Regions from separate parts of the Rhizobium gallicum bv. gallicum R602sp genome, predicted to be linked through region 2. Evidence: predicted binding sites of a transcription regulator. Region 2 holds the regulator's gene; the other holds the start of a gene.
What was found. Region 2 encodes PhoB, which activates phosphate uptake and scavenging genes when phosphate is short. Its sites were predicted from a motif close to TGTCATNNANCTGTCAT; they were not measured.
Positions count from the first base shown of each region.

Region 1: RGR602_RS10550 (UDP-2,3-diacylglucosamine diphosphatase) is a predicted target of PhoB. The motif match lies at 3,229-3,245, and genes of this name have one in related genera.

Region 1 is NZ_CP006877.1:2,108,143-2,115,779, forward strand. Features, by position in the region: gene dgcA (N-acetyl-D-Glu racemase DgcA) at 1-413, shown strand, start outside; gene RGR602_RS10540 (MFS transporter) at 365-1,585, opposite strand; gene RGR602_RS10545 (GNAT family N-acetyltransferase) at 1,748-2,332, shown strand; gene RGR602_RS10550 (UDP-2,3-diacylglucosamine diphosphatase) at 2,358-3,164, opposite strand; gene RGR602_RS10555 (NADP-dependent malic enzyme) at 3,375-5,687, shown strand; gene RGR602_RS10560 (DUF2865 domain-containing protein) at 5,814-6,899, shown strand; gene bluB (5,6-dimethylbenzimidazole synthase) at 6,907-7,593, opposite strand.
Region 2 is NZ_CP006877.1:2,255,479-2,263,115, forward strand. Features, by position in the region: gene RGR602_RS11255 (LysR family transcriptional regulator) at 1-495, opposite strand, end outside; gene RGR602_RS11260 (hypothetical protein) at 563-838, shown strand; partial or broken gene RGR602_RS11265 (sulfite exporter TauE/SafE family protein) at 882-1,689, opposite strand; gene RGR602_RS38245 (hypothetical protein) at 1,763-1,867, opposite strand; gene RGR602_RS38250 (hypothetical protein) at 2,069-2,227, opposite strand; gene RGR602_RS38255 (hypothetical protein) at 2,242-2,457, opposite strand; gene RGR602_RS11275 (hypothetical protein) at 2,805-3,248, shown strand; gene RGR602_RS11280 (hypothetical protein) at 3,286-3,474, opposite strand; partial or broken gene RGR602_RS35130 (IS110 family transposase) at 3,948-4,379, shown strand; gene RGR602_RS11290 (winged helix-turn-helix domain-containing protein) at 4,396-5,082, opposite strand; gene phoB (phosphate regulon transcriptional regulator PhoB) at 5,100-5,783, opposite strand; gene phoU (phosphate signaling complex protein PhoU) at 5,818-6,531, opposite strand; gene pstB (phosphate ABC transporter ATP-binding protein PstB) at 6,575-7,390, opposite strand; gene pstA (phosphate ABC transporter permease PstA) at 7,404-7,637, opposite strand, start outside.

The DNA of each region.
Region 1 (7,637 bases), 150 kb from region 2:
TCGCCTCCGAGATGAATATCGCCCTCGTCGAGCAGCCGCTGCCCGCCGGCCGGGACGAAATGCTTGCCGGCATCGCGCGCCCTGTCCTCGTCTGTGCCGACGAGAGCGTCCATCATACCGGCGATCTTGCAAGCCTGCGCGACCGCTACGACGCGATCAACATCAAGCTCGATAAGACTGGCGGCCTGACGGAGGCAATCGTCATGAAACGGGAAGCTCAGCGCCTCGGCTTCCAGATCATGCTCGGCTGCATGGTGGGCACATCGCTGGCAATGGCGCCCGCCGTACTCTTGGCGCAGGACGCAGAATTCGTCGATCTCGACGGTCCGCTGCTTCTTGCCCGCGACCGGGAAGGCGGCCTGCGCTACACCGCTTCCCTTGTCTGGCCGCCCGAGACCAGCCTTTGGGGCTGAAGGTAGTAGGCGACGAAGACTAGAGACATCCCCACCACCGCGACGAGTGCCATGACGTAGAAGCTTGCGAGGCCGAGCCAGGCATAGATGTAGCCGGAGGCGAGCGTCATCAGCCCCATGAACATGCCGTTATAGAAGAAATAGGCGCCCTGGGCCGACGATTCCTGCGTCTCCTGTACCGTTGCCACAATTCGCCTCTGCACGCCGGTATGCACGAAGGCAAAGCTGCAGGCATGGAAACACTGCAGCACGAAGAATCCAACGAATCCCCAGTGCATCGGGAAAAGGATCCAGCGGCAGATGCAGACCGCGCAGCCGATACGGATCAGCGTCCAGGCGTTGAAGCGGCGGTTCAAATGTTTCGAGACGAAGAACACCATGACTTCGGAAGCAACGCCCGCACTCCAGAGAATACCGACCTCCGTTCCCGAAAAGCCGAGGTGATGCCAATAAATCGACGCGAAGGCATAAAGAAGCGCGTGGCTCGACTGCTGGATCGCCACGCCCCAAAACAGCACCAGCAGATGCGGCTGCCGCAGCGAACTGCCGGTGGCAGCCGGTATGTCGACCGGCGTGCCGCGCCGGCGCGTCGGCCCGATGCGCGGACAGTAGATCGCCATCAGCACCGTCGTGACGAAACCGAAAATCATTACCGGCAGCACCATCGAGCCACCCCAATAGCCGATCATCTCGCCGCCGATCAGGGTCGAGGCGATGAAGGCGATCGAGCCCCAGACGCGCATCGATCCGTAGTCGAGTCCCCATCGGCGAACGCCGGAAATGACGATCGATTCGACGACCGGCAGATAGGGCGCAAACGTCGCCCCCTGCATGCTGAAAACGATCAGGACCGGCCAGAAATTTGTCGTCCAGCAGAGCGCGACCGCCGTCAGCAGCGACAGTCCGCCGGACCACAACAACACGTCGGCGCGCTCCTTCATTCGGTCGGCGTACATGGCGATGATCGGCGCAACGAGGACGCGCGCCACCATCGGCACCGCCAGGATGATGCCGATTTCATGATCGGTGAATTCGTGGAACGCGAGCCAGACGGGAAAGAATGGAAGAACGACACCGTTGACAGTCAGCGGAGCGCAATAGGACAGGGCGCTGAGCAGCCGGAAGCGCGGCGGCGCCCCCTCGCCTGCCGAGGCATTCTGGGCGGGAATCATCGGTGGACCTGCAGGAAACTAGACGTTGCCTAGCACATCAACCCAAGGGCGACTATGGCCAGAAATAGCCTTTCTTAAACGTTTCAAGAAAAGGCTTGTCCCCTTCCGCTCACAATCCATCGTAATTTAAAGCCATTAACGTTTGGGGTCGCGCAGAGCGTCGTGGATTTTGAGCCAAGCGTCATGCGGCAGTCACCGTTAGCTGCTTCGGTCGTCCTTCCAAAAAAGAAAGGTATACCTTTGCGCCCATACAAGATTCGCCGCCTCGACCGGAATGATGCGTCGTCTTTTAGGGAAATTCGCCTGGAGGCTCTCGCGAACCATCCAGAGGCATTTGGCGCGTCATGGGAAGAAGAGCAGAGCCAATCGGAGGCCCATTTCGCTGATAGGCTCGAGAACGGTCTTGTGATCGGAGGGCTCTTCGATGACGGAATGCTGGCCGGAACGATTGGTGTGTCGAAATCCAAGGGCATCAAGACGCAACATATTGGATCGATCTGGGGCATGTATGTCCGCCAAACGTTGCGGGGCACAGGGCTCTCACGCTTACTGCTGAGTGCTGCCGTCGACGAAGTTGGCACGCTTTTACGCTCGCTCCGGCTCAGCGTCGTGTCGTCCAACGTTCCGGCCATCCGGCTTTACAAATCCGTAGGTTTTGAAGAATGGGCCGTCGAGGTCGAAGCTCTAAAGGTGGGCGAAACTTATTATGATGAAATTCTCATGCGGCTGGAACTAGGCCCGCGTTAGTCGACGCAGTATTCACAACAGAAAATCAGGCGGCCTGCGGCTCGAGTTCGCTGTCGCGGTGCTCGATCGCCAGCGGGATGGCTTGAGCGTCGGCTATCGTGCTCCAGGTGATGAGCTCGAACGTGCCGTCCTCATGCTCGGCGATCGCCGTACAGCTCTCCACCCAGTCACCGGTGTTGATATAGCGCACGCCGTCCATGTCCTCGATCACGGCATGGTGGATATGGCCGCAGATGACGCCGTCGGCGCCATGCTTGCGGGCTTCGTCGGCCACGACGCGCTGGAACTCGCCGATGAAATTGACGGCATGCTTCACCTGTAGCTTTGCCCAGGCGGAGAAAGACCAATAGGGCATGCCCATGCGGCGGCGGATCGCGGCCAGAACGACGTTGATCTTGATGGCCGTGTCGTAGGCCCAGTCCCCGAGATAGGCGAGCAGGCGGGCATTGCGGACGACGACATCGAATTCGTCTCCATGCAGGATCAGGTACTTCTTGCCGTCCGCCCCGTCATGCATCACGCGCTCGGCGACTTCGATGCCGCCGAAATGCATGCCGGGGAAGTCGCGCAGGAATTCGTCGTGATTGCCAGGGATATAGACGACCCGCGTGCCCTTGCGCGCCTTGCGCAGCAGCTTCTGCACGACGTCGTTGCAGACCTGCGGCCAGTACCAGCTGCGCTTCAGTCGCCAGCCGTCGACGATGTCGCCGACGAGGAATATCGTATCGGCGTCGTGGTAGCGGAGAAAATCGAGGAGGAAGTCCGCCTTCGCCGCCTTCGAGCCGAGATGCACATCGGAAATGAACAGAGTACGGAAGTGTCGAGTATCCATATTGTCTTTCACAAGCAATTGCCTGCGTCCTATCGTTCATCTCGCCTTCCAAAATCAGACTCGTGTTTCAGGAAGATGACAGATGTGCGAATTGGCACATCGCAGCGCTCACGAGATTTCCGCCCGGATGCGAATTTCTGACTGTCCCTGCCAGCCGATTGTTGTATGGAGAAGTCTTCAAAAGATGTGAGTGCGGCAGCGGAGACGGCAATGGATCATCAGGAAAAATCCAAGACGGAGAAGAACGAGACGGGCGGAAACCTCGACGAACAGGCGCTTTTCTTCCATCGTTATCCCCGTCCCGGCAAACTTGAAATCCAGGCGATCAAGCCGCTCGGCAACCAGCGCGACCTGGCACTCGCCTATTCGCCCGGCGTCGCAGCACCTTGCCTTGCGATCCGTGACAATCCGGAGACGGCGGCCGATTATACCTCGCGCGCCAATCTCGTCGCCGTCATCTCCAACGGCACAGCGGTTCTCGGCCTCGGTAATATCGGCCCGCTCGCCTCCAAGCCCGTCATGGAAGGCAAGGCCGTTCTCTTCAAGAAATTTGCAGGCATCGACGTCTTCGACGTCGAAATCGAGGCCCCCACTGTCGACCAGATGGTCTCCACCATCGCCTCGCTAGAGCCGACATTCGGCGGCATCAATCTCGAGGACATCAAGGCGCCGGAATGCTTCGAGGTCGAGCGCCAGCTTCGCGGCAAGATGAAGATCCCGGTCTTCCATGACGACCAGCACGGCACGGCCATCATCGTCGCCGCCGCGATCCTTAACGGACTGGAACTTGCCGGCAAGAAGATCGAGGATGTGAAGATCGTCGCCTCCGGCGCGGGTGCCGCAGCACTCGCCTGCCTCAACCTCCTGGTGACGCTCGGCGCGAAGCGCGAAAACATCTGGGTCCACGATATCGAAGGCCTCGTCTATGAAGGCCGCACCGAGCTGATGGACGAATGGAAGGCTGTCTATGCGCAGAAAAGTAAGATGCGTACGCTCGCCGACAATATCGGCGGCGCCGATGTTTTCCTTGGCCTTTCGGCTGCCGGCGTCCTGAAGCCCGACCTCCTGTCACAGATGGCGGACAAGCCGCTCATCATGGCTCTCGCCAATCCGACTCCTGAAATCATGCCGGACCTCGCGCGTGCCGCCCGCCCGGACGCAATGATCTGCACCGGCCGCTCGGACTTCCCGAACCAGGTGAATAACGTCCTCTGCTTCCCCTATATCTTCCGCGGCGCGCTCGATTGCGGCGCCACCGCCATCAACGAAGAAATGAAGATGGCGGCCGTCGAGGCCATCGCGGGGCTTGCCCGCGAGGAAGTGTCGGACGTCGCGGCGCGCGCGTATTCCGGCGAGACGCCTGTCTTCGGTCCGAATTACCTCATTCCTTCGCCCTTCGATCCGCGTCTCATCCTGCGCATCGCGCCGGCTGTCGCCAAGGCCGCCGCCGAGACGGGCGTCGCGTCGCGGCCGATTGCCGATTTCGACGCCTATCTCGATCAGTTGAACCGCTTCGTTTGGCGTTCGGGCTTCGTCATGAAGCCGATCTTTACCAGCGCCAAGCTTTCCGAGAAGAAACGTGTCATCTTCGCGGAGGGAGAAGACGAGCGCGTCCTGCGCGCGGCTCAGGTTCTGCTGGAGGAAAAGACCGGCGAGCCGATTCTGATCGGCCGCCCCTCGGTCATCGAGGCTCGCCTCAAGCGGTTCGGCATCCGCATTCGCCCAAACATCGATTTCGCCGTGGTGAATCCCGAAGACGATCCGCGCTACCGCGACTATGTCGAAGACTACTTCGCCCTCGTCGGCCGCGCCGGCATCAATCCGGAAGCCGCCCGCACGATCGTGCGCACCAACAACACGGTTATTGGCGCCTTGTCGGTGAAACGCGGCGAGGCGGATGCCCTCATCTGCGGCGTGGAAGGCCGCTTCGACCGCCACCTGAAAGACGTCGGCCAAATCATCGGCAAGCGACCAGGTGCCTGCACCTTCGCCGGTCTCAGCCTTTTGATCACCCAGAAAGGACCGGTCTTCTTCGCCGATACCTTCGTGAACTACAATCCGACACATGAGGAAATCGCCGAGATCGCCGTTCTCGCAGCCCAGGAGGTTCGCCGCTTCGGCATCACGCCGAAGGCCGCGCTGATCTGCCATTCGAATTTCGGCTCCCGAAACTCCGAGAGCGCACGCAAGATGCGCGATGCCCTGCAGCTCGTGCGCGAACAAGCCCCCGATCTGGAGGTCGATGGTGAAATGCAAGCCGGTTCTGCACTGTCGGAAGCGCTGCGCAAGCGCGCCATGCCGGATAGTTCGCTTGCCGGCGAAGCCAACTTATTGCTCTTCCCGAACCTCGATGCCGCAAACATCTCGCTCGGCCTCGTCCGCACCATGATGGATGCGCTCCATGTCGGCCCGATTCTGCTGGGGACTGCACAGCCTGCGCATATCCTGTCGACTTCGGTCACCTCGCGCGGAGTGGTCAACATGGCCGCGCTTGCCGTTGTGGAGGCTTCTCAGCCGGCGTAAGTTGTCGCAAAATGCGAAAATGCGTTACAATTGCGTCGCCAGCTTGTTAACGGAAGCAGGTTAAAAAGCCGGGATGCGGCGAATGTCACGCCGCACTCTGGCCTGACTTTGCTGCGGGATGATGCCGTGAAACGCCGAAACCTGACCCTTGCGATCCTGCTTGCCTTGGCCGCACCTGCTGCCGCGCAGACGCATGCGTTCTGCGACGACCTGCGCGGCCGCATTGCCGATCTGCCCCATGTCATCGGCAACGGCCCCGAAGTCCGCCAATATGCGAGCGCGATCGCCGAGCAGAATCTCGAGCTTCGTAAAGTCCGCAACGACCTTCGCGTCTACGGCTGCTCGATGGACAGCATGGTCGTGATCGGCGGCGAGAATGCGCATTATTGCAGCGAGCTGCAGCAATCCGAGGCGCGCATGGTCGACAACATTCGATACCTGCAGGAGCGGCGCAACGACCTGCGTAATCAGGGCGGCGCCGATTATCGCGTGCGCCGCGAGCTGATGGCGGCGCTCGAAGACAACGGCTGCAACGACGAGCTCGACTATGCCCCGGATCTGCAGGCCTATGCGCCGGGACCAAGTCCCGAAGAACAGGCGATGCGGAGCGATACCTTCATTCCGCTTGGAGAAGGCGAACAGGGCGACTTACAATATGGCGTGCCGCGCGGTGAGCTCATGTCGCATGTCAGCACCATGTGCGTGCGCACCTGCGACGGCGGCTTCTTCCCGATCACCACGAATGCAACATCGATCGATTTCAACCGCGACGCAGCGACGTGTTCGAAAATGTGCCCTGGAATCGAGACGGAGCTTTTCTATCAAGACATCTCGAATACCGAAGCCGCAAACATGATCTCGGCCTCGACCGGTGCGCCCTACAGCGCCATGCAGAATGCCTTTGCCTACAAGAACCGCGCGCCCGGCCAAAAGTCCCCCTGTTCCTGCAATCTCTCCGCCTATTACGAGAACATGCGCAAGAATCAGGCGATCATCGACCCGCCGAGGAAAGGCTCGATTACGAATATCAAGACGAAGCCGCGATCGGGCGCCGCATCCACGCCTGCCCCGCAGCCGCAGGTGCCGGACCGCCCTTATGACCCGGCCAACAGCAAAGTCCGCCAGGTCGGTCCGCAGTTCCTCGCCGGCGATCAGGGCGCGATCGATCTCAAGAACCCCGCAACGCCCGGACCGCAGCCGCAGCAGAACTGACGCGGCGTTACTGGCTTCCCCATCGGTCGCAGAAGACCAGTTCTTCCAGCGGCAGGCGCTGTCGCCAGCCTTTCACGGCCAGTTCCGGCGCGTGGTAAAGCTGATCGACATAACCGACGCAAAGCCAGGCGACGATCTCGATCCGCTCCGGAATGCCGAGCAGTTCCCGAATATCCGCATCGTGGAAGATGCTGACCCAGCCGACCCCGATGCCTTCGGCCCGGGCGGCAAGCCACAGGTTCTGCACGGCGCAGACGGTCGAATAGACATCTGTACGCGGATTGTGGGTGCGGCCGATGACCACCGGCCCTGCCCTGTCCGGATCGCAGGTGACACAGATGCTGAGCGGTGCCTTGCGGATGCCTTCGAGCTTGAGGCTTCTGTACATATCCCGCCGCTCCTCTTCAAACATCTCGGCCGCTTCCTTGTTGGCGCGCGAAAACGCCTGCCACGCGGCCTGGCGCACCTTCGGATCGCGGATCACGATGAAATTCCACGGCTGCATGAAACCGACCGACGGCGCGGCATGGGCCGCCCCAAGCAGCCGCGACACCAGATCGTCGGGCAGAGGATCGGGCAAAAACTGGTCGCGCACGTCGCGGCGCGTTTCGATGGCTCTATAGACCGAGGCCCGGTCGTGTTCGGAGAACTCGCCGGCCGGAACCAGGGCGGGGGCGAAAGGATCGAGTTGCATCGTTAAATCCCCAACAATGCTTGAGCACCCGCAACCGCAGCGCA
Region 2 (7,637 bases):
ATCCAGCCTCTGCTCTTCCATGCGCTTCTTGAGACCGATGCTCATGTCGATCGTCACGTCGACCATGATGCCCGGATAGCTCTCCGCGAAGCTCTTCAGGATACTTGGCAGCAGCCGCTCGCCGATATCCTCCGGCGCGCCGAGCCGCACGACGCCGCTGAGTTCCGGCATGATGAAGCGCGAGACCGCCTCGTTGGACAGCGCCAAGATATTGCGCGCATAGGTCAGCAAGAGCTCGCCGTGCTGCGTCAGCGTCACCGAACGCGCATCACGCAGGAAGAGCGTCGCGCCGAGCTGTTCCTCGAGCTTTTTGATCTGCATGGAAACCGCCGACGGCGTTCGGAACACAGCCTCGGCTGCAGTCGAAAAATTACCCGTTTCCGCAATGGCGACAAAGGTTCTCAGAACATCATTGTCGAGCAAGGGGATCGGGCGGCGAAAGGGCATAGTCATCGTCGCATCTTTCAATTTTTCTGATCTTAAGCACCATATCATTTCGTTTGTTTGAAAGTCAACGCAAAGGTATTTTAGCACCATGGCTCGATAAACAAAGGAGGCCATCATGACCGAGGCTGCACACAGCATTCTGAACATCTTCTTTGCGTTCAGGGCAAAGCAACTGCAGCGCACCGCCCGGGAGAACACGATGCGGCAGATGACCGCGCTGCCCAGCCACCTGATCGCTGATGTCGACCCATATGCGCTCAACAATACCCGAGAAGGAGGCACGCAACCTTCTGCCACTCAACAGACTTCTGCACGTTGGGCGATGCAGACACTGCATGAAATGCGGTTCACGCCCGGCTCGTCCGCCGCCAGCTATCATCGCAATGTGTAGCTGGCTCCTAGGTGTGCAAGTTGGGGTTGCGCCTCCCACCGAACTATTGATGCCGCCAGACTCTCGACGCTGAAATCAGGAGGATCACGGCAAGCGCAGGCAATAGGACGACACTCGGCACAATACTGAGAAGTAACCCGCCGGTGAAGGTTCCGACAGTCGACCCCGCTGCCATCACGAGCAGAAATGCCTTGTTGCAACGGATAACCGAAAAGCTCTGATCCCGGCTGTAGCGGGTGAAGCCGACAAGCATTGTCGGCAGGCTCACCGCGAGCGAGAGGCTTCCGGCCAGCTTGATATCGGCGCCGAACAGGAGCACCAGAGTCGGGATCAGCAACTCCCCGCCTGCCACGCCGAGCAGCGAGGCTACCACACCGATAACGAAGCCTGCGATCACGCCCGCGATGAGCTGGGACGGCCCAGTCAGAACCGGCTGACCTGCACGAACGTCATGGCCGAGGACCAGCACCGCCGCGATAGCAACGAGCAGAACGGCAATAACCTTGTAGAGCGTTTCCGGTTTCAGGCGCGTTGCCCATCCAGCCCCAAACCATGCCAAGCAGGCTTCCAGCGAGCAGGTTGGCGGCGAAAGGCCAGTTTTCGGCGATAACGGCGAACGGCACCGTTCCGGCGCGGAGCGGCAGAGCCGTCGCGACCACGACGAGGCTCACGGCTTTGTTAAGAATGACGGCTTCCAGGGCCGCGAAATTGAAAGGACCAATCAGTAACGGCAAACGAAATTCCGCGCCGCCGAGGCCGATCAGCCCACCGAGCGCGCCAATAATTGCACCTGCCGCGAATGCCATGGGTAAGTTGCGCGATTGAGATGCGGCCGGAGTTTCGTGTGTCATCGATATAGCCCGATGCAAGTACCGACCTTGTAGCGGCTTTTCTTGGCGCAGGCGAGGTCAAGGGTCGCCGCCGCTAATGCTTCATCATGAATGGATGCGGCGAATCCGACAGCAGGAAGTGAGTGAAACGGCCGAGCAGCAGTTCCAGGAGATAGCCATGCTTGAAAGCGCCAATCAAGAGGCACGTCGCATTCGCCGACTTGGCGAAATCGAAGATCGCCTCTCCGACGGACTGGTTCGCGAGTTGATTGCAACGAGGGCGCCGTCAAGCCCCAGCTGATCAGCCAATTCCCTTGCCGTTGACTGGTAGCTTCCGTCCGGCTTGTCGTTGACACAGAGAACCGTCAAGCCATCGCCTGGCGGTGCACCCTGCGCATCATCATGCGGTTTCCAGCCGATCCACATGCCCCGGCAGATTGCCGGCATAGGCATGGGCAGGTGGCGCCCACATCAACTTGTGCTCATTGAAAAGGAGATCGTGAAAAGCGTCGCGGGCATCCATGTCGCCATAGCATCGGGCGACGACGAGCGCCGTCATACGGGCTTCGGCGGTCACGCAGCGATTGAGATCGCCGCGGCAGTCATCGAGAAGGGGCCGTTCTCGGCTGTGCTTGCCCTTCTTCCAATCCTCGAAGGTGCGGGCGACCCGCTCGAACCGGCCATGCGGCTAGCCTTCGGCCAGGTCCGCAGCATCTGCAGATCGATCTCCTCGGGCGCGGCGATCATCCGTTCCGGATCCGCACCGACATGGGCCACGGCATTGTTCATGCCCGCCCTCCTTTCGCGAGTGCTCCCGCCTCGCTCCCGGTCCATCACGTTTGAAAGTTTACTCCTTGGTCCCATGGAGCAAACGCCGCACTGGTTTTGCCATGGAAGTGACGGAAGGAACTATTCCATGTGCTTCATGACAACTCTTCTCGCCTTGCGCGTCATTGGCCCCCACGGCCGCCCAGGCCGAAATGGAGAATCTACTCGAAATGCGCCTCCTGCCCCGCGGCGGCCATCCCGCGCGGGCAACTGATCCGGACGAAGCCACGCCGCTTTCGCGCCACTTGCAGCATCTTTTGAACAATCAGGCAGTTTCCGCGTTCATTTGAAGGGCAAAGGAGCTCTTGATGTCATACGGATCGCTGAGTGCTTTTGGTGACACCTGGTGCCGGTACAGCCCGGACACCGAGACCCTCGAGGCCGCTCATGACCTGGTGGATCAATACCTCGTGTTTGCCGAGGAAGCGCAAGTGGGAAATGACATCATCGACGAGATCGAGCTGCCCGTCCCGAAGCCTGTCCTGATCAAGTCGTTTGGCCTTGTCATCGCTGCCGAGCACCGTCCGCAGATAAGAACTCTGCTGATCAAGGCCGGCATGACGCTTGCCCAGTACCGCGATGACGTCGGACCACGGATGCGGTTAAAGCCTACGACACCGCACGGCAGGCCGCGGGCGGCCCGATCGCGGGAATTCGAGCGCCGACTCGATAAGAAGCTTGTGGCGGTCGCTGCAGAACGGATCAACCTCGGCGCGTTCTATAGCCGCGCCTTTATCGAGGCCATGCATTGATGCCGGGTGCGGACGCACCTTGCCTTGGCCGCGAGGTTCAAATCGCCGCCTGCATCAGGTAGAGGGATCGTTCCGGAGGAAGCTGTGCCACCATTCTCATCATGATCTTGGGATCGACATGGGGAACGGATCGCAGTTGGCCGTCTCGGTAGATGATCGTCAAGACGCGCGTCTCTTCGTCATAATCGAGTTCAGCAATCGTTTTCGTGTACACCAGGAACCGCATGCCGCTTACACCTCGCTAGTCAATGGAACATCACCAAGGTGATGGTGCCGACCATGACCCACCCGGAAACGATAATCAGGGACATTCTTAACAACGCAGTCTTGATCGTCATGGAATACTCCATATCGCTTCAACCAAACTAGCTGTACTTTGGGACGAGCATGGCCTGTCGGGCCGACCCTCATCCCGGCTGGATTATATGTCTGACACCCCTAGGCGAGTATGGGAGCCGAAGGGGATTGGAATCACCTCCAGCGCGACTAAGCACACCCTCATAAAGGCAGTCGCGTGAAATCGACGTGACACACGTATTGCGAGAACAGCTGCATCGCGCGCCTCAATCTGTGCGCACAGCGATGAGGATAGCTAGACCGTATGTTCGTGAGGTTGAGGTGGCCCGCCCCCGCAGTAAGCTGAATTCGGGGGTTGCTCTGATAGGCCGGAGCCTTGCCAATGCTTAGCGAGGGCGAACCATGAAAAGCGTAATTTTCATCGGCTTGGATACGTCGAAGCTGAAGATTTCAGTGGCGGTTGCCGATGGAGAGCGTAACGGCGAGGTGCGGTTTTTCGGTGACATCTCGTCGGAGCCGGCGTCGGTCGCGTCGATGGTCAGTAAGCTTTCCAGGCGTGGAGCCAAGCTTCACTTTTGCTATGAAGCGGGTCCCACGGGCTACGGCCTTTACCGCCAGATTGTCGAACTGAGGCATGACTGCGTGGTGGTCGCGCCGTCCCTGGTGACCAAGCGGCCGGGCGACGGGGTGAAGACCAACCGCCGGGATGCCGTGAGCCTGACCCGTCTGCACCGGGCGGGCGAGCTGACCGCGGTCTGGGTTCCGGATGAAGGCCATGAGGCGATCCGCGAGCTGGTTCGGGCTCGCGAGGCGGCCAACGACGCGTTGAAGTTGTCCAACCTGATCCAGATCAGAAGTCGCCGAGCGCGTAGCCGGCGCCACGCACCGTCCGGATCACCTTATCGGCCTTTCCGAAACTGATGCCTTTCCGAAGACGCCCGATGTGTACGTCGACAGCGCGCTCATCGACACTGGCATCGTTACCCCACAGCGATGCCCTCAATTCCGATCGGGAGTGGACGCGGCCGGGAGATTTCATCAGAAACTCGAGCAGCCTGAACTCGGTGGGGCCGAGCTTGACTTCCTTCTTCTGCCTGTGAACCCGGCGGGCGTTTTTATCGAGCGTCAGATCCCCGACCTTCAGCGTGCTCTCCAGCAGCGCTGGATTGAGCCGCCGCAGGAGGTTCCGCAAGCGGATGAGGAGTTCCAGGTGGGAGACTGCCTTTATGAGGCAGTCGTCGGCTCCGGCGGAGAGGACAGCCAACCTGTCCTGCTCAACGGCCGAGTCCAAAAGCACCACGATCGGAAGGCGGGCGGTCGCTCCAGTCGTCCGGAACTGGCGGCATGTCGAAATTGCAATCGAACCAGGAGCCGGCGCACCGAATATCACCGCATCAGGCAGCCGCGAAGCCACGAGCTCGACCAGCGACGCATGCGGGTGAAGACAGTTCACCAAATATCCTTCTGTCTCCAGAGCATGCTTCAGTGTCGCGAGCAGATCTTCGTCCTGCTCGACAACAAGTATCCGCACCGACATCTTCTCCGGCCTCCCTGCTATGCTTCCATCGAATATCCTGCACCGCGGACGGTGCGGATGACGTCCTGCATGTTGGAGAAGTTAAGCGCCTTGCGCAGGCGACCGACATGAACGTCTACGGTGCGCTCGTCGACATAAATGTCGTGGCCCCAGACACCGTCCAGAAGCTGCGAACGTGAGAAGACGCGGCCGGGCGACGACATCAGGAATTCAAGGAGACGGAATTCGGTCGGGCCGAGACGGACTTCACGGCTCTTGCGGTGAACACGATGCGTTTCGCGGTCGAGTTCGATATCGCCGCATTTCAGCACCGTGGAAAGCACCTCGGGCTTGGCGCGGCGCAGCATCGCCTTGACGCGGGCAACGAGTTCGGGCGTGGAGAAAGGCTTGACCACGTAGTCGTCGGCGCCGGTGGAAAGGCCGCGCACACGCTCGCTTTCCTCGCCGCGCGCCGTTAGCATGATGATCGGCAGACGCTCCGTTTCCGGGCGCATGCGCAGGCGGCGGCAAAGCTCTATGCCTGACACGCCCGGCAGCATCCAATCGAGGATCAGAATATCCGGTGTGCGCTCCTGAAGCCTGATTTCGGCCTCGTCGCCGCGCAGGATGGTGTCGACCTCGAAACCTTCGGCCTCAAGGTTATAGCGAAGAAGCACGCTCAGTGCTTCTTCGTCTTCTACGACTGCAACTCTCGGGATCATTCGGTTCTGTCTCCTGAGGGCCGGTTGGGAATTGTCATTCCGTGACCGCGCCGACGGTGTTGGCAGTATCGTCCTTCGGACGTTCGCCTTCCGGCTGAGTGCCGGTCGCCATGTAATAGATCGTTTCGGCAATGTTGGTGGCATGGTCGCCGATGCGCTCGATGTTCTTGGCGCAGAAGAGAAGATGCGTGCAACTTGTGATGTTGCGCGGATCTTCCATCATGTAGGTCAGCATCTCCCGAAACAGCGAGGTGTACATCGCGTCGATTTCCTCGTCGCGCTCGCGGATCGACTTCGCCTTGTCGGCGGATCTCGAGGCGTAGACGTCGAGGACTTCCTTGAGCTGGACCAGCGCCAGTTCGGAAAGATGCTCAAGACCGCGGGCGAGCTTGCGCGGAACGCCGGTGCTCTGCACCGCGATGACACGCTTGGCGGTGTTCTTGCCGAGATCACCGACGCGCTCGAGATCGGCCGCGATGCGGATCGAGCCCATGATCTCGCGAAGGTCGGAGGCCATCGGCTGGCGGCGGGCGATCGTGACAACCGCCTTGTCGCCGATCTCGCGTTCGGCGTGATCCATGATCACGTCGTCGGAGATGACCTTCTGCGCCAAGCCCGCGTCGCCGTGGACAAGTGCGCGGACGGCGTCCGACACCATCTGCTCGGCAAGCCCGCCCATTTCCGAGATGCGGCGGGACAAGAACTTCAGATCGTCGTCGTAGGCAGAATAGATATGGGTCGATGCCATGGGGAACGTCCTTGATTGTCTCTACGGTTTCCGACGCCAACAATCAGCCGAAGCGGCCCATGATGTAATCCTGGGTGCGCGGGTCGTCCGGGTTGGTGAACATCTTGTCGGTGTCGTTCTCCTCGACGAGATTGCCGAGGTGGAACATGGCGGTGCGCTGCGAAACGCGGGCCGCCTGCTGCATCGAGTGCGTTACGATGACGATGCTGTAGTTCTCGCGAAGCTCGTGGATCAGTTCCTCGACCTTTGCGGTCGCGATCGGATCGAGTGCCGAGCAGGGTTCGTCCATCAGGATGACTTCCGGGCTGACGGCGACGGCGCGGGCGATGCACAGGCGCTGCTGCTGGCCGCCCGACAGACCGGTGCCGGATTCCTGCAGGCGGTCCTTGACCTCGTTCCAGAGGCCGGCCTTATGGAGGCTGCTTTCGACGATCTGATCAAGGTCAGCCTTCGACCGCGCAATGCCATGGATGCGCGGGCCGTAAGAAATGTTCTCGTAGATCGACTTCGGGAACGGGTTCGGCTTCTGGAAGACCATGCCGACGCGCGCACGGAGTTCCACGACATCGATGTCCGGATCGTAGATGTCCTCGTCGTCCAGCTTGATTTCGCCCGTGACGCGGCAATTGTCGATCGTGTCGTTCATGCGGTTCAAGCAACGCAGGAAGGTAGACTTGCCGCAGCCCGACGGGCCGATAAGTGCGGTAACGGTGTTTTCGCGGACGTTCAGGTTCACGTCGAAAAGCGCACGCTTTTCACCATAGTAAACGGACACTGTCCTGCCGACCATCTTGTAGGCGGTCGCGTTCATTTTCTGCTCCAGGGCCTTCTCAACTGCTGTCTCGGTCAACATGTTCATGATCCTTACTCCGTTACCAGCGGCGCTCAAAGCGCTGCCTGAGGAAGATGGCGATTGCGTTCATCAGAATGAGGAATCCCAGAAGCACCAGGATCGCTGCAGAGGTCCGCGATACGAAGCCGCGCTCCGGGCTGTCCGCCCACATGTAGATCTGGCTGGGAAGCGCCGTCGACGCCGCGAAAATTCCGTCCGGGGGGCTCGTGATGAAGGCATTCATGCCGATGAGCAGCAGCGGTGCCGTTTCGCC